DNA from 4 places in the Nocardioides sp. Z21_20 genome. Region 1 is predicted to be linked to each of the others. Evidence: predicted binding sites of a transcription regulator. Region 1 holds the regulator's gene; each other region holds the start of a gene.
The links. The regulator LexA, encoded in region 1, represses DNA repair genes until DNA is damaged. The targets are predictions, from matches to a motif close to TCGAACANNTGTTCGA.
Positions count from the first base shown of each region.

Region 2: a site for LexA is predicted at 1,733-1,748, ahead of AC6EH9_RS15990 (alpha-ketoglutarate-dependent dioxygenase AlkB). Genes of this name have one in related genera too.
Region 3: a site for LexA is predicted at 2,246-2,261, ahead of recA (recombinase RecA). Genes of this name have one in related genera too.
Region 4: a site for LexA is predicted at 1,155-1,170, ahead of AC6EH9_RS07275 (DUF6504 family protein). Genes of this name have one in related genera too.

Region 1 covers NZ_JCBAJX010000002.1:205,940-209,945, forward strand. The annotation lists gene AC6EH9_RS04620 (ATP-dependent DNA helicase) at 1-113, shown strand, start outside; gene AC6EH9_RS04625 (DivIVA domain-containing protein) at 123-530, opposite strand; gene AC6EH9_RS04630 (phosphatase PAP2 family protein) at 540-1,331, opposite strand; gene lexA (transcriptional repressor LexA) at 1,406-2,209, opposite strand; gene AC6EH9_RS04640 (LysM peptidoglycan-binding domain-containing protein) at 2,608-2,979, shown strand; gene AC6EH9_RS04645 (hypothetical protein) at 2,984-3,316, opposite strand; gene AC6EH9_RS04650 (hypothetical protein) at 3,404-3,856, opposite strand.
Region 2 covers NZ_JCBAJX010000011.1:82,567-86,572, reverse strand. The annotation lists gene AC6EH9_RS15995 (hypothetical protein) at 1-947, shown strand, start outside; gene AC6EH9_RS15990 (alpha-ketoglutarate-dependent dioxygenase AlkB) at 1,072-1,713, opposite strand; gene AC6EH9_RS15985 (ABC transporter ATP-binding protein) at 1,946-2,797, shown strand; gene AC6EH9_RS15980 (ABC transporter permease) at 2,800-4,006, shown strand, end outside.
Region 3 covers NZ_JCBAJX010000008.1:100,081-104,086, reverse strand. The annotation lists gene AC6EH9_RS13775 (phosphoribosyltransferase) at 1-342, opposite strand, end outside; gene AC6EH9_RS13770 (regulatory protein RecX) at 399-1,061, opposite strand; gene recA (recombinase RecA) at 1,045-2,082, opposite strand; gene AC6EH9_RS13760 (organic hydroperoxide resistance protein) at 2,377-2,802, shown strand; gene AC6EH9_RS13755 (DUF3046 domain-containing protein) at 2,826-3,017, opposite strand; gene AC6EH9_RS13750 (GNAT family N-acetyltransferase) at 3,129-3,638, shown strand; gene AC6EH9_RS13745 (ABC transporter permease) at 3,646-4,006, opposite strand, start outside.
Region 4 covers NZ_JCBAJX010000003.1:166,074-170,079, reverse strand. The annotation lists gene AC6EH9_RS07290 (ArsC/Spx/MgsR family protein) at 1-35, opposite strand, end outside; gene AC6EH9_RS07285 (YbaK/EbsC family protein) at 78-551, opposite strand; gene AC6EH9_RS07280 (hypothetical protein) at 582-1,073, shown strand; gene AC6EH9_RS07275 (DUF6504 family protein) at 1,263-1,628, shown strand; gene AC6EH9_RS07270 (SAV_6107 family HEPN domain-containing protein) at 1,640-2,092, shown strand; gene AC6EH9_RS07265 (endonuclease) at 2,241-3,473, shown strand; gene AC6EH9_RS07260 (DNA polymerase III subunit alpha) at 3,621-4,006, shown strand, end outside.

The DNA of each region.
Region 1 (4,006 bases):
TGGCCACGGCCCGCTACGGCGGCTTCCTCAAGGCGAGCCTGCCGGCGATGTGGCCGACCACCGACCCGGCCGTGGTCCGCAAGGCGCTCAAGCGCCTCTCCGAGAGCGAGTGAGCCCGGGCCTCAGATGAACGCCGAGGCCACCACGAACGCCACCAGCGAGATCACCAGGATCAGCGCCGTCAGCCGCGCCCAGGCCGGGGGACCGGACGGGCGGAGGTGGGTGGTCGGCAGGTCGGCCCCGCGCAGCTCCGGAGGCAGGCTCGGGTCCTGTCCCGGCGACGCGGGCCTGCCCCGCTGGCGGCTGCGCAGGTAGTGGAGCATCGAGGCGACCCAGTCGTCGACCTGGGCCATGTCGTAGGACGCCTCCTGGCGGCGCACCGTGAAGCGGACGTCGAGGAGGTCGTCGGTCGACACGGCCGGTGGCGACTGCGCGATCGCGGCCTGCACCCGGGCGATGAACGCGTCGACCTCCGCGGGGTCGTAGCCCTCGCGGAACCTGCGAGCGGTGAAGCGGGGCGCGAGATCCATGTGCAGACGCTAGCGCGCCGTGCGGTGCCCTCGTCGGGCGCTCCAGCGATCCCCGACCCAGAAGCCGATCAGCACCACCAGCCAGCCGACGACCACGTCGAGGACCCAGTGGTTGCCGGTGCCCACGATGACGACCGCGGTGACCAGCGCGTAGGCCCAGCCCAACGACCTGATCCACACTCCGCGGACCTCACGGTGCACCGCGAGCGCCACCCAGAGCGCCCAGCCGGCGTGCAGCGACGGGAACGCGGCCAGCTGGTTGGTGAGGTCGCCGAACCCCTTGGGTGCCGAGGCCTCGCCACCCCACCAGCCGTCGGCGGCGTGCAGGTGCAGGACGTCGACGTAGCCGTCCACCAGCCGCGGGGGAGCGGTGGGGAGCAGCAGGTACATCGCCAGGCCCAGGACGGTGGCGACGAGCAGCGCCGTACGCGCCGGGACGTAGGCGGCGCGGCCCCGTAAGTAGAGCCAGACCAGCGCGACGAGCGTGACGACGTAGTGGGTGGTGGCGTACCAGTAGGAGGCGGCCAGGCCCACCCAGGAGACCGCGACGAACCACTGGTTGAGGCCGGCCTCGACGTCGAGGCCGACCAGGCTCTCCAGGTGCAGCAGCTGGACCGCGCGCTCTCGCGCCGGCTCGAAGGAGTCGTCGGCCACCAGGCGACTGGCGCTGTAGGCGACGTAGAGGCTGGCCAGCACCGCGAGCTCGAGGAGCCCGCGCCGCAGACGCGGCCGGGTCGCGAGGGTGGAGCGCCCTGCCGTCCGGTGGGCGGCGGCGGTCGGGGGCTGTCTCGCGATCGTCACTTCCCCATTCTCCCGCGAGCTCGTCGGATCCGCATCAGGAATGACCCTGAGCGGGCCCGTGCCCGATCCGAGGGTCACATGCGGCGCAGGACCGCCGTGACCTTACCGAGGATCGTCGCATGGGTCCCGTCAATAGGGTCGTACGCCGTGTTGTGCGGGAGCAGCCACACCTGGCCGTCCTTGCGCTGGAACGTCTTCACCGTGGCCTCGCCGTCGATCATCGCCGCCACGATCTCCCCGTTGTTGGCGGTCGGCTGCTGGCGGATCACGACGTAGTCCCCGTTGCAGATGGCCGCGTCGATCATCGAGTCACCGGCCACCTCGAGCAGGAACAGCGTGCCGTCGCCGACGAGCTGCTTGGGCAGCGGGAACACGTCCTCGACGCGCTCCTCGGCCAGGATCGGCCCGCCGGCGGCGATCCGGCCGACCATCGGCACGTTGATCGCCGCGGGCATCGCGTCGCCGATGCCGGTCGGGTCGAAGTCCTCCTCGGCGACCGGGTCCGGCGCCGACATGGAACGGCGTGCGGCCATCACCTCGGGCAGGAAGACCTCGATGGCCCGGGGGCGGTTGGGGTCGCGCTTGAGGAAGCCCTTCTCCTCGAGCACCTTCAGCTGGTGCGCCACCGACGAGGAGCTGGTCAGCCCGACCTTCTCGCCGATCTCGCGCATGCTCGGCGGGTAGCCGCGCATCTCGATGGAGTCGCGGATGACGTTGAGGACCCGCTGCTGGCGCGGGGTCAGGCCGGTGGCGTCGGGGGGCCCGTCCGGCAGCACCGCGACCTTGGCGCCGCCCTTGCCGGCGCCCTTGGTGCGCGCCTTGGCGGGAGTGGACGCGCTGGTGCGGCCCCCGTCGTCCGAGCCCGTTCCTCTGGCCATCTGTGTGCCTCTCTGCTTCGGGGCGGTGTGAGCGCCGGCCGCGCCGTCGCGTCCGCCGATGCTCCCTACCGTAGACCGCCGACACCGGCAGGTTCAAACATCTGTTCGAAGGGCGTGTCGCCCTCGCCAGGCTGAGGAACTCGAACGCATGTTCGGCGTTTCTCTTGCCCTATTCGAACACATGCTCTAAGTTCGCTCGTATGTTCGATCGAACACCTGATCGAACGGATGCCTTTCAAGCGACATGCCCGATCAGGTGACTCGGAGACGCTTCCTCACGCGGCCGGCGACAGCGGCTCGCAGCGGGACTGTCGGTGGTCGCTTGTAGACACAGACCGACACGGCAGCACTGCCGGGCAACCGCCCGGCCCTGACGCCGCCTTCCCCTGGAGGTCCCCATGAGCAGCACCGCAGTCCACTTGGCCGCACAGCCCGTTGCCCGCCCCGCCTCGCGTCCCGCCCGCCCCGTGGCCGGGCCGGTGCGGCTGACCCGTCGCGGGAGGGCGGTGATCCTGGGCGGCGCCGTCTCGCTGCTGCTGGCGGTAGGGGTGGTGCTCGGTGACGGCTCCGTCGCCACGCAGAGCGCCGGGCAGGCACCGGACACCCGGATCGTCGCGGTCGGGCCCGGTGACACGCTGTGGGGGATCGCCAGCGAGATCGCCTCGCCGGGGGACACCCGCGAGGTGGTCGACGAGATCCAGCGGCTCAACGCCCTCGACTCGGCCGCGGTGATGTCCGGTCAGCGGTTGCGCGTGCCCGTGCGCGACTGAGCGATCAGCGCGCTGCCCGTCGGCCCCCGGTGGGGCGCGGCGCCTCGTCGGGGCGTCGAGTGACGCCGAGCTCGCGCAGGGCGTGGCTGCCGAGCAGCAGGGCGGCGAAGAGACAGGCGATGGCGCCGAGGCAGGCCAGTGCCAGGAAGCCCCAGGCGGCGGAGTCGCCGGCCCGTGCCGTGCTGCCGAAGTCGATGGCAGCGCTGACGAGGTAGCCCCACGCCACCACCGTCACCGTGATCCCCAGTGCCAGCGCCATGAGCAGGCCGCGCCGCCTGCGCGGCGCGGCCATCGCACGACGGGCCCCTGCTCGCTTGCCGCCACTGCCCGTGCTCACGCTCACGATTCTCCTCTGAGTTCCGCTGGCAAGGGTAAGGCTCCTCCCCGCGGGCCCAGCGGTCAGCCGTCCGGGGAGGTCCGATGGCTACTGCGTGACGAGGTTGTAGCTGACCAGCTCGGTGCCGTTGCCGTCGATCGACTCGATGATCGCGGTGTCGGGGCCCTTGACCAGGACGTGCGCCGAGCTGCCCGGCGTGGTGTTGTCCTGCCAGCCCTTCTCCACGAACCGCGCCACCGCCTCGCCGGCGGCGTCGGCGCCCTCGCTGTCGGGGGCGACGAGGATGCTGAAGCTGGTTCCGTCGTCGGCCTTCTCCGAGTTCGTCGAGACCAGCTCGCCCTCGATCAGCGGCGCGTCCTGCTCCGGGTAGCCCTCCGGCAGTGCGTCCGGGTCCGGCACCTCTCCGGTGCCGCTGGGGGACTCCAGGCTCGAGGGCTCCTGCTCGGAGTCTCCCTCGGAGCTGCAGGCGGCCAGGCTCAGGCCGGGGAGCAGCAGCAGGGACAGGGCCAGGGCTCCGGTGCGCGACGTACGACGACTCATAGGGTCACCTTCGGGTTAGGGATCGGTGTCGGGAGTCAGTCAAGCAGGTCGCCGCGCCGGGGCCGGAGTCTCTGGCCCGCGGGGCACGCAACCCCGCTGACCTGCGCTTTCGCGCCTGGTGATTCGCGGCCCGGAGACTGGTCCGGACGA
Region 2 (4,006 bases), on a different contig from region 1:
GCGCCTCCGACAAGGGCCCCGTCGCCGCCCTCGACGACAAGGGTGGCACCCCACCGGCGTTCGAGGCCTGGATGGACTCCTTCACCCGCCACGCTGAGGCCGCCGGCCTGAGCGGGACCCTGGGCGTGGCACCCGAGGCTCGACACCCGGCCGGGCTCCCCTCCCCCCTCGACTCACCGTGGATCCCCGCCTGCTTCGTCGCCTACCAGGTTGTCGAGGAGAGCACGCTCACCACCCACCAGGCCCGCTCCGAATGGCTGGTGCCCGAGGACCTCACTCGCCAGATCGTCACCCAGGCAGTCGAGTGGGCACAACGCGACCGCGCCCGGATCTACGTGCGCCGCGAGCTGCACACCTTCGAGACCGGACCCGACGTCGCGCCCCTCCTCCGCTCAGCTCTGGCACACCCCAAGACCAGGGCTGGCTTGCGGAGCGTGGGGCCACGCCGGGGCGAGTTCAACGACATCCAGTTCAGCGTCCACGGCACCGTCGTGCAGCAGTGCGGCGCGCCCGGCCTGGACCTCGAAGCGCTAATCGGCCGGCTGCTCGCACCCGTCGTTGCCCAGCGCGGGATCGTCCGGCAGGCCTTCATCCGCTCCACCCGAGCCCTGCCACAGACCTGGGAAGACTTCAAGATCGGCCCCGGTCCGCACCCTCCAGTCGATATCGCGCAGCGGATCTACCACCTGCTGGAGACCTACGCCGTCGACGCCCACGGCGTCCAGGTCCTCACCGACGCCCACCTCGAGAAGGCCCACGACCTCACCGACTGGGACATCACCCCTCTGGGCGACCAACGCCACCTCGTACGCCACCGCGACGCCCACGCCTTCTACACCCAACAACCAGACCCCGACCTCATCGCCAGCGCCCGCCACGACTTTGGCCCGATGCTCCTCACCGAGCAGACCCTCCGCGAGAACCCAAAGCCCTGGGCTCGCGGATAGCAGCACGACAAGCGGCGAGTACGTGGCCCGTCTCGTGCGCCTGACGGGATGGTGCAGTCGTCGCCTGTTGCCGCAACTTCGCATGTCAACCTGCTGGAACTGCGGCCTCAGTTCCGCCTGTTCCTCAGAAGACGTGGCGCGGGCGGAACTGCACCGACAGCCGCGGCCCGGCGTGGGCGACCTTGGGCACCGCGTGCTCCCAGGTGCGCTGGCACGATCCGCCCATCACCAGCAGGTCGCCGTGGCCCATCGTGAAGCCCGTCGAGCCGCCCCCGCCGCCACGCGGCCGCAGGGCCAGCCGGCGCGGGTCGCCCACCGAGATGATCGCGACCATCGTGTCCTGGGTGCGCCCGCGGCCGAACGTGTCGCCGTGCCAGGCCACCGAGTCGCGCCCGTCGCGGTAGTAGCAGCACCCGGCGGTCAGGAACGGCTCGCCGAGCTCGGGGCGGTAATACTCCGAGAGCGCGTCGCGCGCCTGCTCGAGGACCGGATGCGGCAGCGGCGCCCCGATCCCGTAGGTGTACACCAGCCGCGGCACGTCCACGACCCGGTCGTACATCTCGCGTCGCTCGGCGCGCCACGGCACCTCGCTGACCAGCGCCTCGAAGAGCTCGTCGGCCCCGGCGACCCAGTCGCGCCGTACGTCGACCCACGCGCCGCGGCTCAGCGCCGTACGCTCGACCGCACCGGACAGCGGCAGCACCTGGGCCCGTCCGCCGCCCAGGGTCTGCGGGTCGGCGGCGAAGAGCGTCCCTTGGAAGTCCATCGCGCCAGCGTAGCGCGGATCGAACGCTTGTTCGATGAGGCTTGGCGTGTCGGTTTCCCCGGCCGGCCGGGTATCGCTGAACTGGGCGGGCGAAGTTTCGGCCGACAAGTTCAGGCTTCCCCGGTCGACCGGGGAAACCGACAGCCCCCGGACGCCCACTCCGAGCCCCCTCAGGGATGCCCCGGGGAGAATCCCGGTTGGCGAGCGGGCCTGGGGTTGGGATGGTTGACCCATGACCCTCAGCTCGGCGCCGATCCAGCGCATCCCTGCCGCACGCGTGCAGAACCTCACCAAGACGTACGGCTCCGGGCAGGCGCTGGTCCGCGCCCTCGACGACGTCACGCTCGACCTCTACGAGGGCGAGTTCACCGCCGTGATGGGGCCCAGCGGGTCGGGCAAGTCCACGCTGATGCACTGCTGCGCCGCTCTGGACACGGGTACGTCGGGGTCGGTGTTCGTGGGCGAGCAGGACCTGAGCCGGCTCAAGGACAAGGCGCTGACCCGGCTGCGCCGCGACGAGGTCGGGTTCGTCTTTCAGTCGTTCAACCTGGTCCCGACGCTGACCGCGGGGGAGAACATCGCCCTGCCGCTGGCGATCGCGGGCCGCAAGCCCGACCCCGAGTGGCACCGGACGGTGATCAACACGGTCGGCCTCGCGGACCGCCTGCACCACAAGCCCAACGAGCTCTCCGGTGGCCAGCAGCAGCGGGTCGCGGTGGCCCGGGCGCTGGTGAGCCGGCCCCGGATCGTCTTCGCCGACGAGCCGACCGGCAACCTGGACTCCCGCTCGGGGGCCGAGGTGCTCGAGCTGCTGCGGCGCAGCGTCACCGACTACGGCCAGACGGTCGTGATGGTCACTCACGACCCGGTCGCCGCGGCGTACACCGACCGGGTGGTGTTCCTCGCCGACGGCCACGTCGTCGACGAGCTGCGCGACCCCACCCGTGAGCAGGTGCTCGCGGTGATGACGCAGATGAGCGACCCGGCCGGCGCCGCCTCGCACGGCCGGGGCGAGGACGAGCGGCCCCCCCACGAGCAGACGCCCCACGACCAGGTGCCGCTGATGCAGGATCGGGACGCCTGACCATGTGGAGAGCCGCCCTCAAGAGCCTGCTCGGCCGCAAGATCCGGCTGCTGCTGAGCACCTTCGCCATCGTCCTGGGCATCGCGTTCGTGGCCGGGACCCTGGTCTTCACCGACACCCTGGAACGCAGCTTCACCGCCCTGTTCGCCTCCACCGTCGGCGACGTCGTGGTCCGCCCCGACGGCGGGGACCTCGGCGAGGGGATCTCGACGCGGACCCTGCCCGCCGAGCTCGTCGAGGACCTGCGCGACACCCCCGGCGCAGCCCGCGCCGACGGCAACGTCAGCGTCAACGGCGTCTTCGTGGTCGACACCGAGGACAAGGTGATCGGCGGGCAGGGCGCCCCCGGCCTCGGCCTGAACTGGAACGACGCCCCGGCCGGCCACGGCCTGGAGGGGCTCACCATCGTCGAGGGCGAGGAGCCCAGTGCGGCCGGCGAGATCGCCCTCGACGCGGACACCGCGGACAAGTCCGGCTACGAGATCGGCGACGAGGTCCTGCTCAACACCGTCGGCGCCGAGCCGGTGCTGCGCAAGGAGCTGGTCGGAGTCGCCGACTTCGCCGACGGCGGGTCGCTCAACGGCGCCACCCTGACCCTCTTCGACACCCCCACCTCCCAGCAGCTCTTCCACGAGGGCCGCGATGTCTACAACGACATCTGGGTCACCGCGGAGGACGGCGTCTCCCAGGAGGAGCTGCGCGATGCGGTGGCCGCCCAGCTGCCCGACGGGGTGGAGGCCGTCACCGGCGACGAGGCCGCCGACGAGTCCGCCTCGCAGCTGCTCCAGGCCATCTCGTTCCTGAGCACCTTCCTGCTGATCTTCGCCGGCATCTCGCTGATCGTCGGCGCCTTCCTGATCGTGAACACGTTCTCGATCCTGGTCGCCCAGCGCAGCCGCGAGCTGGCCCTGCTGCGGGCCCTGGGCGCCTCGCAGGGACAGGTCACCCGCTCGGTGCTGCTCGAGGCGCTGGTGCTCGGGCTGCTGGGCTCCACCCTCGGGCTCGGGCTGGGCGTGCTGCTGGCGATGGCGCTGCGGTGGTTCTTCTCGACCTTCGTCGGCCTGGAGATCGCCGGCCAGTCGCTGGTGTTCCAGCCCAGCACCGTGATCACGGCGTACGTCGTGGGCGTGGCCGTGACGATGGCGGCGGCCTGGCTGCCGGCGCGCCACACCAGCCGGATCGCGCCGGTCCAGGCGATGCGCGACGACG
Region 3 (4,006 bases), on a different contig from region 1:
ATCCGCGCAGTAGGCGCGGACCAGCTCGAGGGTCTTGCCGGTGTCCGCGACGTCGTCGGCGATCAGCACCCGCGCCCCCGAGAGGTCCACGGCCTGCGGGGTCGGCGGCAGCATCACCGGCATCTCCAGACGCTGGTCGATGCCGGTGTAGAACTCCACGTTGACCGCGGAGAGGTTCTTGACCCCCAGCGCGTAGCCGAGCGCCATCCCCAGGCCCAGGCCGCCGCGCGCGATGGACAGCACCAGGTCGGGCTCGTAGTCGTCGTCGACGATCGTCTGCGCCAGGTCCCGGGCCGCCACCCCGAACATCTCGTAGGTCAGGACCTCGCGCTCGTCGCTCATGGGCACATCATGGACCACCGGCGGTGTCGTCGCGCGGGCAGCCGGGCGCGGCTGCCTCACCCCTCCAGGTCCGGCACGTCGAGATCGGCGCGCAGCTCCTCACGGATCACCGAGAAGGCGAGCCCGGCCGGATAGCCCTTGCGCGCGAGCATCCCGGCGAGGCGACGGGTCGCCTTCTCCGGCTCCAGCCCGGCCACCGAGCGCAGCTTCTTGCGCACCAGCGCCCGCGCGGCGGCCTCCTCGTCGGCGGGGTCGATCTCGTCGAGGGCCTCGCGGGCCAGGTCGTCGTCGATGCCCTTGCGTCGCAGCTCCTGGGCGAGCGCGCGGCGCGCCAGGCCCTTGCCCGGCTGCCTGCTCTCGACCCAGGCGCGAGCGAAGGCACGATCGTCGACCAGCCCGACCTCCTCGAAGCGGTCCAGCAGCCGCTGGCCCACCTCGGGCGGCACGTTCTTCTTCGCCAGCTTGTCGGTGAGCTCCTGACGGGAGCGCGCCTGGCCGGTGAGCTGGTCGAGCAGGATCTTGCGCGCCACCGCCTCCTGGTCGGCCTCCGGACCGCGCGCCACCGGGTCCTCGGGGGGAGGCAGGTCCGCCTGGGGAGCGACCGAGCGGATCCAGGCGGCCACCCCGGCCGCCACGTCACCGCGCCACGGGTCCTCCGCGTCGGTCACGGCCGCCTCGGAGTCGTCGTGGCGCGGTCCGCGCTCAGAAGCTCTCGACACCGGTCGGGTCGGCAGGCACGTCGACGTGCGGGCCGACGCCCAGCTTCTCGAGGATCTTCTTCTCGAGCTCGTTGGCCAGGTCGGGGTTGTCCCTGAGGAACTTGCGGGCGTTCTCCTTGCCCTGTCCCAGCTGGTCGCCCTCGTAGGTGTACCAGGCACCCGCCTTGCGGACCAGGCCGGCCTCGACGCCCACGTCGATCAGGCCACCCTCGCGGCTGATGCCCTTGCCGTACATGATGTCGAACTCGGCCTGCTTGAACGGCGGGGCCACCTTGTTCTTGACGACCTTGATCCGGGTCCGGTTGCCGACCATCTCGGTGCCGTCCTTGAGCGTCTCGATGCGACGCACGTCGAGACGGACCGAGGCGTAGAACTTGAGCGCCTTGCCACCGGTGGTGGTCTCCGGGGAGCCGAACATCACGCCGATCTTCTCGCGCAGCTGGTTGATGAAGATCATCGTGGTGCCCGAGCTGTTGAGGGCACCGGTCATCTTGCGCAGCGCCTGGCTCATCAGCCGGGCCTGCAGCCCCACGTGGCTGTCGCCCATCTCGCCCTCGATCTCCGCGCGCGGCACCAGCGCGGCCACCGAGTCCACGACGATGAGGTCGAGCGCGCCGGAGCGGATCAGCATGTCGGCGATCTCCAGGGCCTGCTCGCCGGAGTCGGGCTGCGAGACCAGCAGCGCGTCGGTGTCGACGCCCAGCGCCTTCGCGTACTCCGGGTCGAGCGCGTGCTCGGCGTCGATGAAGGCGACGATGCCCCCGGCCGCCTGAGCGTTGGCCACCGCGTGCAGCGCGACCGTGGTCTTACCGGAGGACTCCGGACCGTAGATCTCCACCACCCGCCCGCGCGGCAGGCCTCCGATGCCCAGCGCGACGTCCAGCGCGATCGCACCGGAGGGGATCACGCCCAGCGCGGCACGAGTCTCCTCGCCCAGGCGCATGATCGAGCCCTTGCCGAACTGCTTCTCGATGCCCGCGAGCGCGGCATCCAAGGACTTGTTGCGGTCTCCAGCGGCCATGTCATTCCATCCAATCTCCGGGCCCCGTAGAGCCCGCCGTGTGGTGTAGCGAGTCGTGTTCGTCTGTGGGAAGGACGCTAGACAAGACCACCGACAGTGCCGGAATCCTCCCGGAACCTGGGGACAACGAACGCCCCTGCGTCACCTGTGCATCCAGGGTAGCCCGAACAGGTGTTCGACCGAGAATCTCGCCCCCGCGTGTCGCTCGTTGATTTTCCATTGTGCGCAATTGAATCGCCGGATACGTTGGGGAGCGGGTCGGTCCCGGCCCACCACCTCACGGACAGGACCCCCATGGACGCGCTCTACACCGCCGAGGCCCTCGCCACCGGAGCCGGCCGCAACGGCCGCGGCAGCACCCCCGACGGCCGCCTGGACCTCGACCTCGCCGTACCCCAGGAGATGGGCGGCAGCGGCGAGGGGACGAACCCCGAGCAGCTCTTCGCGGTCGGGTACGCGGCGTGCTTCCACTCCGCACTGCAGATGGTGGCCCGCGCCGCCGAGGCCGATGTCACCGACTCCGCCGTGGGCGCCCGCGTCAGCATCGGCGCCGCCGAGGGCGGGGGCTTCCAGCTCGCCGTGACCCTGGAGGTCACCCTGCCCCACCTGTCCCTGGAGGAGGCGGAGAAGCTGGCCGAGCAGGCGCACCAGGTGTGCCCCTACTCCAACGCCACGCGCGGCAACATCGAGGTGACGCTGAGCGTCAACGACGAGGACTGAGCCGCATCCGGGCGCCGCAGGCCCTAACGCAGGGTCTCGGGGAGCTGCTGGTCGCGCCACACCGCCGCCCAGACCTCCTTCGCCGGTACGCCGGCGTCGAGCGCCTGGGTGACGGTGCGGTTGCCCAGCTCGCCGATCACGTGATGTTCGGCGAACGTGGGGGCGTGCACGCCGAGGCCCTCCTCGAGGCGGCCCCAGAACTCGGTGAACCTCATCGCGCGTCCCTGGGCAGGACGGGGGCCAGGTACGCGCAGTCGGGGGTGAGCACACGAGCATTCTTCCAGCCACTGCCACATGCGCCGCCCGGTGCTGGGAGGATGGCGACTATGGCCGAGTTCTCGACCCGCTCCGCGACCGAATCCGATCTCGCCGCTATCTCGGCGATCTACACGCACGCGGTGGAGCACTCCACCACCACGTTCGACCTCGAGCCACCCGACATGGACCACTGGCGCGCGCGCCTGGACGGCCAGCACCCCGGTGACCACCTGCTCGTCGCGGTGAGCGACGCGGACACCGTCGTGGGCTACGCCTACTCGTGGTCGTTCCGGCCGCGACCTGCCTATTCCCTGACCCGCGAGACGTCGATCTACCTCGACCGCTCGGTGCGCGGCCAGGGCGTCGGGAGACTGCTCTACCCCGCACTGCTGCAGACGATGGCGGTCTCGGGGGTGCACACCGCCATCGCCGCGGTCGCGCTGCCGAACCCGGCCAGCGAGCGGCTGCACCAGTCCGTGGGCTTCGAGAAGCTCGGGGTGATGCGGGAGGTGGGTCGCAAGTTCGACCAGTGGATCGACATGGCCTGGTACCAGAAGATGCTGATCAACCTGCCCTGAGGCTCGCTCAGGTCAGCAGGAGGCCGTCCAGGCGCCGCCGGACCACCCACAGCCCGGCCACCCCCATCGCCAGCAGGTAGAGCACCGAGACCAGGGACGCGCTCGTCACCGCCCCGGTGGTCAGCTCGCGGCACAGCACCACGCCCCGGTACAGCGGCGTGCACTCCACCACCCAGCGCAGCGCGCCGTCGAAGGCGGTGATCGGGAAGAACGTGGCCGAGAACAGGAACAGCGGCAGCTGCACCAGCGTCACCTTGTCGAAGTCCTGCCAGCTGGTGAACCACGTGGTCACGGCCATGAAGACAGCCGAGAACGCGAAGCCCAGCAGCACCGCCGCCGGCAGCGCCAGCACCGCCCACCAGGTGTCC
Region 4 (4,006 bases), on a different contig from region 1:
CACTTCGCGCAGGCGGGGTTGATCCAGATCTCCATGCGGGCCTTCCTGTCAGGTGGCGATGTCGGAGTGCGGTGACGCTAGTCGACGTCGATCTCGACCGCACCGGTCATCGCGATCAGCTCCTCGAACGTCGTGGAGAAGACGGCCGAGGGGTGGCCGGCGGCCGCCCACACCACGTCGTACCTGCGCAACCAGGAGTCCACGGCCGTCGGGATCGGGGCCGGGTGCGCGAACGGCGAGACCCCGCCGATCACCTGGCCGGTGTGCCGGCGGACGAAGTCGGGGGAGGCGCGGCGCAGCCGGTCGTGACCCAGTCGCGCGGCGGTGCGGGTGGTGTCGACGCGGTGGGCGCCGGAGGTGAGCACCAGCACCGGGCGGCCGTCGGCGTCGAAGAGCAGGCTGTTGGCGATCGCTCCCACCTCGCACCCGAGCGCCTCGGCGGCCAGCGCGGCGGTGTGGACCGCGTCGGGGAGCACGACGATCTCGCCGGACCCGCCGCGGCGCCGGTGCTCTTCGCGAAAACGGGTGATCGCGGGGTGCTCGCTCGGCATACTTCGACCCTAACGACACGAGGGAGCCTGATGAGCCGACGACCCACCGGGCAGATGCTGCGACGACTGCCGGGGCTCGGGCGGCTGACACCGGTGCGGATCGGGACGGCGCTGCTCCTCGCCCAGATCGTCCTGCTCGGCGTGGCGGTGGCGCTCACCGCGGCGCTGCGCGAGGAGCTGGTGGAGGTCTGGGCCGGGCGCAACCCGACGGCACGCGAGATCCTCGCCGACGGTGGCGTTCCGGCGATCGAGGAGAGCGCGCTGCAGGTGCCGGCCTTCGTGCCGGTGGCGGTCGTGCTGTTCCTGGTGATGGCGCCGCTGATCGGGGTCCTGCTGGCGTTCTGGCGTCACCAGGCCACGTGGTCGCGCAGCGCGCTGACCTCGCTGGCGGGCTTCGGGATCGTGGCGGCGGTGATCGGGCTGCGGGCCGATCCGCCCACGGTGCTCGCCGTGGTCGCCTGGCTCTCGATCGCGCTGTACGTCGCCCTGCTGCCCTGCCTGTGGCACCCCGAGGCCCCCTGAGGCCGAGCGGTTCTGCGCTCCCGCCCGGCGGCGCGCCGGGGGTTGACGTCCTGTCGGTGGTGCGGTGTACCGTGGCGTTGTTCGAACACGCGTTCGAGCAACGGGCCCGGTGGGGGCGACCTCGACCCCCGCCCCCTCCGGGCCCTCCGGGGTCGAGACCGGTGCGGGGTGGCGACGAAGGAGCGAGGCATGCGGCGTTACGACGACCCGGTGGAGGTCCGCAAGGGGCCGGTGGGAGGCCCGGGCTCGACGCTCGAGGGGCCCGAGCAGTTCCTCTGGCACGGCCGGCTGTGGAAGGTCAGCGACGTCATCGCGCACTGGGTGGAGACCAGCCCGTGGTGGCAGTCCGCGGGGGTGCGGGCGGTGATCGGCTCCGAGGAGTCCCGGGTCCCGGCCGACGGGGCGCTGCTGGCGCCCGACCTGCTCCGCGAGCGGGAGCTCTGGCGGGTGGAGGCCGGTCGCGGCGTGGCGACCGGCGGAGCGGGCCGGGGCGTCTTCGACCTGGCCTTCGACTGGGCCGACGGCGGCTGGCGCCTTGTCGGCTGTGTGGACTGAGGCGGCCCGCGATGCTCGAGGTCAGCCCCTACTCCCTGCCCGCGACCACCCACTCCTACCTCGCCCGCTCGGCCGAGTCGCTGCAGGAGGCGATCACCGCCGCCGACGTGCCGACCCGCTACGCCTGCGCGCACGTCTCGGCGCTGCGTGCCGCCGCCGCGCTGCTCGCCGCCCGGGCCCTGCCGGTCGCGAGCCGGCGGCGTCAGCAGAAGAACGCCTGGGTGCTGCTCGCCGAGGTGGCTCCCGAGCTGCGGGAGTGGGCCGCCTTCTTCGCGGCCGGCGCCGGCAAGCGCGCCGCCGCCGAGGCCGGCTCGACGCGGGCGGTGACCGAGCGTGAGGCCGACGACCTGGTCCGCGACGCCGACCGGTTCCTCGCGGTCGTGGAGTCGGCGCTCGGCCTGATGCCGCACGTGCCGCTCCCCGCCCGTGCGGTGGCTCCGGTCCGGCGCTCCGGGGTCGCCTGAAACCTCTGAGGCGGGGCGGTTGTTGCGCCCGTGAGAAGAAGGCGAGAACACGGGGTTTCGGGTCTGGACGCCGAGCCCGCGGGGCGTCAGGCTGCGGGGGCCCGGCGCCCCGCCGGGCACTTCGTCGTCCTCTCCTGATCGGAGCCTCATGCCCCCCAGTCTCGGGTTGCGTCGCCGTCGTGCGGCGCAGGTGCTCTCCCTGTTCCTCCTCATCCCCCTGCTGGCGCTCGCGCCCGCCACCCCGCTCACCGCCCCTCTCCAGGGCGACTCGACGGGGCAGGCCGCCCAGGCCGCCACGCCGATCACGGTGGCCGCGGCCCGCGCCACCCAGAACGGCTCGGTCGCCACCGTCCGGGGCTACGTCGTCGGGCAGCCGACCGCCTCCACGACGGTGGTGCGCAGCGGGTTCCCCAGCGACTACGCGCTGGCGATCGCCGACACCGCCGGTGTCACCGACACCACCAAGATGCTCTACGTCCAGATCCCCAGCGCCCTGCGCTCCGGGTGGGGCCTGAAGACCAACCCCGCCCTGTTGGGGCGCCAGATCGACGTGACCGGCGCGCTCGCGGCGTACTTCTCGCGCCCGGGCCTGACCAGCGCGACGGCGTTCGCCTTCGCTGGCGGCACCGGTGGGGACGGCGGCTCCGGCGGTGGGCAGACGCCTCCGCCGGCCACCGGCGGCTCGACGGACTACGACGCCACCTACTACGCCTCCGCGCTCGGCAAGAGCGGCGCGGCGCTGGAGTCGGCGCTGCACACCATCATCTCCCGCGGCGTCACCAAGCTCTCCTACGACGCGGTGTGGAACGCCCTCAAGGTCACCGACCAGGATCCGTCGAACTCGGCCAACATCCGCACCCTCTACAGCGGGCTCTCGATGGCGAAGTCCAACAACGGCGGCGGGGTCGCCCAGTGGAACCGCGAGCACGTCTGGGCCAAGTCCCACGGCGACTTCGGGACCGCCACCGGCCCGGGCACCGACCTGCACCACCTGCGCCCCGAGGACGTGAGCGTCAACTCCGCGCGCGGCAACCTCGACTTCGACGCCGGTGGCACCCAGAACTCCGAGGCGCCGGGCAACTACGCCGACGCCGACTCCTGGGAGCCCCGCAACGCCATCAAGGGTGACGTGGCGCGGATGATCTTCTTCATGTCGGTGCGCTACGAGGGTGGCGACGGGTTCCCCGACCTCGAGGTCAACAACGTGGTCGGCAACGGCACCGCGCCGCTGCACGGCAAGCTCTCGGTGCTGCTGCAGTGGAACGCCCAGGACCCGCCGGACGCCTTCGAGAGGCGCCGCAACGACGTCATCTACGAGACCTACCAGCGCAACCGCAACCCGTTCATCGACCACCCGGAGTGGGCCGAGGCCATCTGGTGATCGCGCCCGGGTGCTGAGCGGGCGCGCCGGCGGCGGCCGGCGGCCCCCGCTTGACGCCTCCCTCGGGGCCGGGGCTATCGTTGACCTGTTCGAACACACGTTCGAGTCAGTCAGGGGTCGAGCCGACTGTCCAGGAGGCGGCCCCCCATGCCCGACCCGTTCCCGCACCTGCACGTGGCCTCCGGCTACTCCCTGCAGTACGGCGCGTCCCACCCGCACACGCTCGTCGAGCGGGCGGCCGAGCACGGGATGGACACCCTCGCGCTGACCGACCGGGACGGGACCTACGGCGCGGTGAAGTTCGCCAAGGCGTGCCTGGCCGGCGGGATCCGCCCCCTCCTGGGGGTGGATCTCGCCGTCGCCCCGCTGGACGCCCGCTGGGCGGGGCCGGGGGAGGAGGCGGCGCCGCCCACGCCCCTGCGGACCCCCGTGCGCGGCGGCGCCCACCGCGACCCCCGGCTGCCGCGGGTGACGCTCCTGGCCGTCGGCCGGTCCGGGTGGGCGCGGGTCTGCCGGCTGGTCTCGGCCACCCA